3 regions of the Bacillus pretiosus genome follow, and region 3 is predicted to be linked to each of the others. Evidence: riboswitches for the same ligand, from Rfam matches in the RefSeq annotation. Region 3 holds a riboswitch; each other region holds the start of a gene.

Region 1 (3,282 bases), 2.4 Mb from region 3:
AATTGGTGTGGGCTAATAATCAGTGGGGGATGAAGAAAACCCCACTGATTAAAGTTTCGCTTTATTTTTCAATTTTGGCCCATTTGAAGTTTAATTGACCTGCAAAGTCTACTTGCACAATTCCTTTCACATAAGAACGTTCTAAATAAGATTCGCCTTTTTGGTAAAGAGGAGCGATAACAGAGTCTTTAAATAATATTTTCTCGGATGCTAGTAATGCTTCCCAGCGAGCTTTTTCATCACCGGCTAAAGTTGTTTTCACTTTTGCTATTGTTTCATCGAACTCCTTATTAGAGTAATGATCTAAGTTGTAAGGGTTATTCGTTGTAAATAGCTCAAGGAATGTAATTGGATCAGCAAAGTCAGGGCTCCAGCCGTCAATTCCAATTTCGTAGTCACCTTTTAATAAAAGTGAAACTTGTTGTTTACGTGGTTGTGGTTTCACATTTACTGTTAATCCATCTAAATTCTTTTCTAGTTGTCCTTTTAAGAACTCACCAGTTTTCTTATCAAGGTCAGCATCACTTGTTAATAATTCTAATGTTATCTTTTCAGAACCAAGCTCTTGTTTTGCCTTTTTCCATAATTCTTGAGCAGATTTTGTATCAACCTTTGTTAAATCGCCGTTTGCAGCACGGAAGTCTGTTCCGTCAGGTCCTTTTGCAAAGTTTTTCGGCACGAGACTAGAGGTTGGTGTAGAGCCGTCATTTAATAACGTATGTACAAAGGATTTTCGATCAATTGTTTGATCGATTGCTTGGCGTGCAGAAACGTTTTGAAGTACTTTGTTTTGTTGATTCATACGTAGAAACTGTACCCCTACGTTTGGCCGTTCTTTAAAGTTAGCATCCTTTTTATATTTATCAACGAAGTCAGATGTTAGTTTGATACGATCTAATTGTTTTGACTCGAATAAATTTACTTCTGTAGATTTTTCTTTTACGACGCTAAAATTGATTTCTTCCAGTTTGACAGTATCTTTATCCCAATAGGTAGGGTTTTTCTTAAATTTAAAGCTTTGCTCATGCTTCCAATCGCTTAGTGTAAAAGCTCCGTTGTACAAAATTGTATTGTCTTCTAAGGCATACTTATCACCTTGTGCTTTAAAGAATTCCTCGTTAATTGGTAGAAATGTTGGGAACGCTGTTAAGCTTATAAAGTACGGAACAGGACGTTCCAATTCTACCTCAAACGTATGGTCATCAATTGCTTTTACACCAAGTTGATCGGCTGGAAGTTCTTTGTTGTTAATTTTTGTTGCGTTTTTAATATCAAAGAATAGAAATGCATATTCAGAGGCTGTTGCTGGATCGACAGCTCTTTGCCAAGCGAAGACAAAATCTTTTGCTGTGACAGAAGTGCCGTTTGACCATTTTGAATCTCGCAGGTGGAATGTGTATTTCGTTTTATCGCCACTTACTTCATGAGATTTCGCAACGCCAGGGACAGGTTTGTTACCTTCACCAAGATTATACAAACCTTCAAATACGTTTCTCATTACTTGACCAGAATCAGTATCTGTAGCACGAGCTGTATCCATTGTTCGTATTTCAGTAGGTGAAGATAAGTTTAAAACCTGTTTACTAGGCGCCTCGTCTTTTGCATTTGCTCCGCTTGCTTCGTTTTTATAACTACCGCAACCAGTTAATAAAATACTTACTCCTACAACTGATGCAATACCGGGTACAAACTTCTTTTTCATTTGATTTTCCTCCTAAATAATTAAGTTTGGATGATGATGAGGGAAATGAAAAATAAAAAATCCCTCTTTTCATATTGAGAAAGAGGGATTTTTACGTACAAGTTATGCACCCGTATATAAACGAAGGCCCTCATTCTATCTTTCAAGCACAATGCTTGCAGGAAGTGGCACAGTATTCAAAATGAACCTGTTGCCGAGGTTTCAAAGGGCCAGTCCCTCCACCTCTCTTGATACAATGAGTAAACGAATAAATTTTATTAATTTTTGTGTTTCTTTGATAATTCAAAATCTTACACCTTGGATGATGAAGTGTCAACCAATCGGGATATAGTTTAAATTTTCAGTTTTATTTAACGAGAAAAACCACTGCATATGGCAGTGGTTTTTCTACTAGAAGTCAAAGTTATCTGGATCTGGACCAACGCGACGATCTTCATTTAGAGCTTGAATTGCTTTCATGTCATCAGCACTTAATTCAAAATCGAATATATTTGCATTTTCAATAATGCGATGTTCTTTAATAGATTTAGGGATTGTTACAACTTCATTTTGTAAATCCCAGCGTAAAATAATTTGTGCAGTTGATTTATTATATTTTGTCGCAATGTCTTGTAATGTGGAGTTATCCAGTAGTTGTCCCTGCATTAATGGTGACCAAGCTTCAAGCTGGATGTTATGTTCTTTACAGAAAGCGTGTAATTCTTCTTGTGCTAAACGTGGGTGGTATTCCACTTGATTGACCATTGGCTTAATTTCAGCGATTTCAAATACGTCTTGTAAGTGGTGAATGTGGAAATTACTCACACCGATAGCACGAACACGGCCATCTTTATAAAGTTTTTCTAACGCTTTCCATGATTCAGTATATTTCCCTTTTACAGGCCAATGTACTAAATATAAATCTAAATATTCTAGACCTAATTTTTCTAATGTAGTTTCAAATGCTTGAAGTGTTGTTTCATATCCTTGATCGCTATTCCATACTTTTGATGTAATAAATAATTCTTCACGTGAAACACCTGCTTCACGGATCGCTTGTCCAACGCCTTCTTCGTTTTGATAGATTGCTGCAGTATCGATGCTGCGGTAGCCATTTTTAATTGCTGATTTTACAGACTCAATTACTTCTGAACCATCTTCTACTTTAAAAACACCTAAACCGAACCAAGGCATTTTTACACCGTTATGTAATGTAGTATAGTCTTTTAAACTTGTTAAACTCATATTATTTCCCCCTAGCTTTTTTGTTTGTTGCTTCTACTGCTTTTTGAACCGCCTCTGAAAAATTATATTCATATAAAGCTTTGAGACCTTCAGCTGTGGAACCACCTGGCGTTGTTACTTGTTCGCGGAGGTTAGCCGGATCTTGCGTTTGTTCAAGCATAGAAGCAGATCCAGAAATCATTTGAATGACAAGGTGTTTTGCGGTTGCTTCATCGACGCCATAACTTTTTGTTGCTTCAACCAAGCTTTCAGCAAAGTAATAAAGGAAAGCTGGTGCACTTCCAGTAACTGCAGTAAGCTGATGAACTTCTTCCTCAGTGCAAAGTTGCGAAGTACCAATGCCTCTTAAAAGCAGT
Region 2 (3,282 bases), 1.7 Mb from region 3:
TAGTGCTTGTTTTTGCTCCCATTGCTTTTGAAGCTTCAATTACACCTTTATCAATTTCGCGAAGTGCAATTTCAACCATTCTCGCGTAAAACGGTGCCGCTCCAATAATTAAAGCTGGCAGTGCTGCACTCGCTCCAAGAATTGTTCCAAGCAGAATCTTTGTGAATGGGATTAATAAAATGATTAAAATGATGAATGGTATCGAGCGGAAAATGTTTACGAACGCTCCAATCGCCGTGTTAACCGATTTGTTTTCCCATAAATTATCTTTCGCTGTCATAAAGAGTAACAATCCTAAAATTAGTCCTAAAACAAATGTGGCAAGAGCTGCGATTGCCGTCATATATAACGTTTCACCAGTTGCTTCTAACATTTGATTCCAATCAATATTTGTGAGTAACTTATCCATGTGCAATCACCTCCAGCTCTACTTGATCTTGATGTATTCCCTCTATTGCTTGCTGAATCGCTGTTTCCTCACCATTTAAATGAATAACTAAACTACCGTAAGAGCCGTTATTTGTTTGGGCGATGTTTCCTTGCAAAATGCTAACTTCTATATCACTGCGTTGCATTAATCTTTGAAGTACTGGTCTTTCTACAGCTTCACCGATAAACTGCAAACGAACTACTTTACCATCTGGATACTTTTCAATTAAACTTTCAATCGTTTCATTTGTATCTTCAGAATCCGTTAACTGCTGTACAAATCGCTTTGTAATGTCTTTCTGCGGATTGCGGAATACATCAAGTACTGGACCCGTTTCTACAATCTTCCCTTTCTCCATTACCGCCACTCGATTACAAATCTTTCGAATCACGTGCATCTCGTGTGTAATGAGTACAATTGTTAAACCGAGACGCTTATTAATATCTAATAATAAATCTAAAATTTGATCTGTCGTTTCTGGATCAAGAGCTGATGTCGCTTCATCACATAAAAGCACTTGTGGATTGTTAGCTAATGCTCTTGCAATACCAACGCGTTGCTTTTGTCCTCCGCTCAGCTGAGATGGATACGCGTCCCCTCTTCCTTCTAATCCAACAAGATGAATTAACTCATCCACTCGTTTTCTTCTCTTCGCCTTATCAACACCTGCAATTTCAAGTGGGAACTCGATATTTTCGCGTACAGTTCGTGACCAAAGTAAGTTGAAGTGCTGAAAAATCATTCCGATTTCTTGCCTTGCCTTACGAAGTTCACTCCCTGTAATTGCTGAAATCACACGATTTGCAATTGTAATTTGGCCAGAAGTTGGTTTCTCTAACTGATTGAATAATCTGATTAAAGAACTTTTCCCAGCGCCACTATATCCGATTACACCAAATATTTCACCTTTGTCTATTTTTAAATTGGCATTATCTACAGCAGTGACATCACCGCTTTTTGCTTTATATATTTTCTTTACATTTTCTAACAAGATCATGATGTTCACCCCTTTTTTTGTTTAAAAAGCGTAAGCGGCTCGTTTAGAACAAGAGGACGCCCGAATCCCTGACGTAGAGGCGCTTTTTGCCTCATAGGAAGGGATGAAACGACCGACTGTTCTAGCCGCTGAAGCTAGATTTTTGGTCGACTCCGCAATTTTTTATTTTTAATGCGTGTAGTCCACCGTTATCACTACTTTTATTGTTTGAATGTCCTCCACATTCAAACAATAAAAAAACCTTTCCGCTTTAGAGAAGCAGAAAGGTTTATATGCGTATATAACAACATTATCCCTCTCTCTCATCTCTCAAAGCATTTGCTTTGCAGGAATTGGCACCATTTCAACATAAGTTGACGGTTGCCGGGCTTCACAGGGCACAGTCCCTCCACCTCTCTTGATAAGAGAAATCAGATTACATTTTCGTCTGATTTGTAATTTATGAAATTATCTATATTTTATGAATTGAATTGTATCAATATCCACACACCATGTCAACAGAAATTTTCGTAAAAAATGAAACTTCAGAATTTTAAGCACCTACTGACATCGGTTTACATATATGGAACATCGATTCAACTAATAGCATCGTTCGATACGTTCCCGAATATTGTACACGTCCATCGTTCATTAGCATTTGCAATCGTACATTTCCGTTCACCAATTGTTTTACATCTTCCTCATCTACACAAACGATTTGCTCCGTTCCTCTTTCCTCATGTAGCAGCTCTATATAATCTCTTGAAATTTGTAACGAACAACTTTCATCTCCAAAGCGGAAATTAACAGTTTTTTCTCCTTGTCTTAAAAGCGGCTCTAAATGATATTGACCATTAGCGTAATTTACAAATGATTGCAGCAAAGAATATAATTTCACCCTAAATCACATCCTTCATATCACTTTCTATTACACATACCATTCCCTCTCACTAAAGAGCAATCCTGTTACTTTCGCTCGACAAATACTGTAACCACCCTGCATCTCGACATATTTCCCGAGAAATATGTCGAGGCGGCAAAAACTTTGCCGCCTACTTTAATTCCGTATATAAATATTCAACCGAATGAAATGCATATATCTTCTTCATGAGTGTCCCATTTTCAAAAACAAGTAAACACGGTACACTTTCGATTCCATACTCTTTCGCTAAATGCGGAGCATAATTTAAATCTAACATTCCAATTTGGAGGTCTTCAATTGTCATCTCAACAACTGTTAACATCTTTTTTGCTAATTGGCATGTTCCACACATTGGAGTATATACATATAACACTGTTTTTTCTTCGTTCTCTATTAGGGCTGTAGCTTCGGCTCCTGTCCAATCAATCACTTCTATCATTCCTTACCGTAAATATTCTGTATAAACGTCAATGTCAGCTCCCCATAATACATTTGCTAAGTGTGAAGATGGCGCAGTTGCCACTTCTCGGTACGAGCGATCAATGTAAATATGCTCTGCTTGCGGAAATTCTTTTCGAAATTGCTTCCTTAACTTTTCTCCAGCATCATCAGCATCCACTAGTACATACACTTCCTTATCAAAAAACTGATCAATGAGCTCATCCATTTTCGATAAACCAATTGTACCATTTGTACAAACAATTTCCACCGGTTCACGAATAATAGATTCAATCTTTCTTCTATCTGATTTACCTTCTACAATAATGACTTTTTCTACATAAATCATATGTCATCACCCGATCACCATATACTATACAACCTTTAACTTAGTATATAGTATATTCGTTATTTTCATGTTGTTTCCTGTTTATTTTTGCAAAAGAAAAGCGGAAGCGGCTTGCTCAGAACAAGAGGACATTGGAACTCCTGAACTAGAGGCGCTTTTTGCCTCAA
Region 3 (3,282 bases):
TTCATAAATAGGACGGATCATATCCATGACGCAACCTGCTGTAAAAGAGCGTATTAATAAACTTGAAGATCAAGGAGTTATAGCGGCTTGCCGAACAAAATTTGAGCCTTCTAAAATTAATAAAAACATTCAAGCATTCATCATGTTTAAAACGAGTCAATACTCTGATTTCATCCAATTTTGTAATGCCGCTCCCGAAGTAACTGATTTATATCGAATTAGCGGGGAGTTTAATTATATGATGAAGGTCATGAGCGATTCGATGGATTCTCTCGCTACATTTTTAGACTCCTTAATGCAATTTGGATTATCGTCTCCTTTAATTGTTTTAAAGAGTGAGTTTGAGGAGAAATTGTCGTTCTGATAAGAGGGTACTAAGATAAAGATACCGAGTGTATGTGGGAAAATTCTTATATAATATAAAAAGAACCAGCCATAGGCTGGTTCTTTTTTCATTCAATTTCCTACTAGAAAATCCAGAGATACGTCTCCTTCTCACCTACCCCTGATTTCTCTGCGCCTCTCTAAACTCCTCCTTCACCTTCTCTAACAGCCCTTCTTCCGTAATTAATCGATACGCTGTATTTGCTAGTGCTTTTGCGGATGTAATTAACGCTTTATCTCCAAGTTCTGAACGTGCTGCTTCTCTAAATTCATTCGTATGCGCAATTAAGTCATCTGGACCGATTTTAATGTACGGATGAATTGTTGGTACGACTTGACTTACGTTTCCTGCGTCTGTTGAGCCGATGCCAAATCTTTCTTTCCGATTTACGTCTTCACCTTGTAATTCTAGTTCTTCGGCTACGACGTCATTATATGTTTTTGTTACGAGTAGTTCATCGATTTCGTTTTGGAATTGATGGATTTTCACTTTTGCGCCTGTTGCTAACGCTGCTCCTTGTGCGATATTTTTTACTTTTTCTGTTACTTCTGCACATCTTTTTCGCGTTGCTGCACGGATGAAGAACCTTGCTGATGCGTAGTCAGGAATAATATTAGGTGCTTTTCCCCCCTCGGTAATAACGCCATGAATTTTCACATCTGATGGAAGTTGTTGGCGAAGTGCGTTAATACCGTTATAAAGTTGAATTATCGCATCTAATGCGTTAATCCCTTCTTCAGGTGAAGCTGCGGCGTGAGCTGTTTTTCCGTAAAAATGAAAATCAAGTGGATCGACTGCTAGTGAAGGGCTCGTTGGCGCTGTTTTTCCGCTCGGATGAATCATAAGTGCCGCATCAATATCTTTAAATAACCCCGCTTTTACATAACTCGCTTTCGCACTACCATTTGGTCCTCCTTCTTCGGCTGGAGTACCAAACACGACAACTTCTCCGCCAATTTCTTCAAGCGTTTCTGATAATGCGATCGCGGCCGCAACGCTAATTGTGCCAATTAAATTGTGACCACACGCATGACCAAGTCCTGGTAAAGCGTCATACTCAGCTAAAAATGCGATAACTGGCCCTTGTTTTCCTGAACTTTTTCGCGCGATAAATCCTGTTTCATGTCCAGCTATATTGTGCTGCAGCTGAAACCCTGCACTACCTAGTAATAAACTTAACGTTCTTGATGCGTAAAACTCTTGGTTACCAATCTCCGGATTCGCATGAATATCGTGACTTGTTTCTATGTACTTTTCCTTATTTCTTTCTATACTCTCTTCAATTGTTTTTCTTTGTGACGTTACTCCAGTCGCTCCCATTTCTCTTCCCCCTTATATTTTCACATAAAAAAGCCTCTTTCTAAAAGATAGAAAGAGGCTTCTGCATTTACAGTCAAAATGAGCTTCTTTCTTATCTTTCAAGTTACCTTGCTGGAATTGGCACAGTATTCATAAAAGAATCCGCTGCCGAGGTGTCATAGGGCCAGTCCCTCAACCTCTCGTGATAAGAATTTTCATAAGATTATATTAAATTATATTCATTCTATGTTCATTCCAATTAAAAGTCAAGGAATTCCTATCCGAATTTACCGAATATCTAAAAATCCTTTTAACACACCAATTGTTTCCGGTGCTTGTAATCTTGCACATACGTACGGAAATTCCATACTACCTTCAAACATCATTTGAGATGTGAGCGGTGCTCCTGCCCAAAAGATTTCATCATCGATTACGATAAACGGGAATGCTTTATTTTGTCTTTGTAACTTTACATTTTTTAACGGAACTGGTCCATCACTATACACTGTTATTTGCGCATTTGTACGCATTAACGCTTGCCAGACTCGCTTATCCACTTGCTTTGTACTTGGAAGTGAAATAATAATTTTTCGTTTTGCGGCTAAAATATCTTTCAATAACCCTTTCGGCTCTTCAAGATTCATTTCCATAAACCAGCGTAAACGTTTCGAAATTTTCCGCTCCCACAATTGTCTTGATGTCGTACGATCATACACATCTCCGTGACGTTCTATATGAGCTGTTAATTGTGATAACGCTTGTTTTCTCGAAAGGTTTTTACGCATATAATGACAATCTGATAATTGAATGAACTTCCCTCTTGCCCTTGTCACTGCAACGTTGACGAGGCGATGATTTTTATGGTCAAAGAATAACACGCCAGGTCGTTCTTGCGGATAACTATCAACCGTATCAAATATCATCATATCTCTTTCAGAACCTTGAAACTTATGAACCGTCGCCGCTAAAACTGGTATGTTTTGATATTTCGTTCTCTGCAACATTTCTCTAATACACGTTGATAAAAAGCGGGATTGTGCCCTGTAAGGTGTAACAACACCGATCGATTGAACACCATCTAACAGTCCGATTAACATCATTTGCATCGCTACTAAACCAGACATAATGTTAAATCGAGAACCAGAAGCAGCGTCCTTTAACGAAAAGGCTCCCATTAAGCTCGTATCAAATAAAACACTTGCCTCATTTGCGAACGGTTGCAATCGCGCAAGTTCTTTACGCTCTGAAACAGACGGATGGTCGTATACTCTATTTTTATAAATAAATGAGTTTGTAAACTTCGATATATCCGCATGCATACGCCTTTGTTCCTGCAACATAAATAGGTTCGGATGTGCTTCTGATTTATTGACAGAATCAACAATCCCAGCATGGTAAAACATATCTTCCCCAAGCCATTTTCGAACGAGTTCATGGTTCGCCATCGCAATTGGAGGTAACTGTAAAAAGTCCCCACAAACGACGATACGTTTTCCAAGTGAAGCTGCTAATGCAATTTGCGGAACATATGCCATACTCACTTCATCTACGACAACTAAATCAAATGTACGCTCATAAATAAGTGAATCAATGGCACA

The links. Region 3 has a riboswitch for S-adenosylmethionine ahead of ACU8YW_RS15760 (M20 family metallopeptidase). Riboswitches for the same ligand answer to the same signal wherever they lie in the genome.
Region 1: another riboswitch for S-adenosylmethionine. It lies ahead of ACU8YW_RS01120 (peptide ABC transporter substrate-binding protein); the one in region 3 lies ahead of ACU8YW_RS15760 (M20 family metallopeptidase).
Region 2: another riboswitch for S-adenosylmethionine. It lies ahead of ACU8YW_RS24870 (methionine ABC transporter ATP-binding protein); the one in region 3 lies ahead of ACU8YW_RS15760 (M20 family metallopeptidase).

The regions. Positions count from the first base shown of each region.
Region 1 is NZ_CM129593.1:194,245-197,526, forward strand. It holds gene ACU8YW_RS01120 (peptide ABC transporter substrate-binding protein) at 62-1,702, opposite strand; SAM riboswitch class I at 1,835-1,939, opposite strand; gene pgoN (glyoxal/methylglyoxal reductase) at 2,093-2,926, opposite strand; gene proC (pyrroline-5-carboxylate reductase) at 2,928-3,282, opposite strand, start outside.
Region 2 is NZ_CM129593.1:4,785,795-4,789,076, forward strand. It holds gene ACU8YW_RS24865 (methionine ABC transporter permease) at 1-409, opposite strand, end outside; gene ACU8YW_RS24870 (methionine ABC transporter ATP-binding protein) at 402-1,427, opposite strand; SAM riboswitch class I at 1,727-1,834, opposite strand; gene ACU8YW_RS24875 (hypothetical protein) at 1,960-2,304, opposite strand; gene ACU8YW_RS24880 (thioredoxin family protein) at 2,459-2,767, opposite strand; gene ACU8YW_RS24885 (toprim domain-containing protein) at 2,771-3,115, opposite strand; gene ACU8YW_RS24890 (hypothetical protein) at 3,197-3,282, opposite strand, start outside.
Region 3 is NZ_CM129593.1:3,068,921-3,072,202, forward strand. It holds partial or broken gene ACU8YW_RS15755 (Lrp/AsnC family transcriptional regulator) at 1-364, shown strand, start outside; gene ACU8YW_RS15760 (M20 family metallopeptidase) at 500-1,705, opposite strand; SAM riboswitch class I at 1,794-1,896, opposite strand; gene ACU8YW_RS15765 (DEAD/DEAH box helicase family protein) at 1,972-3,282, opposite strand, start outside.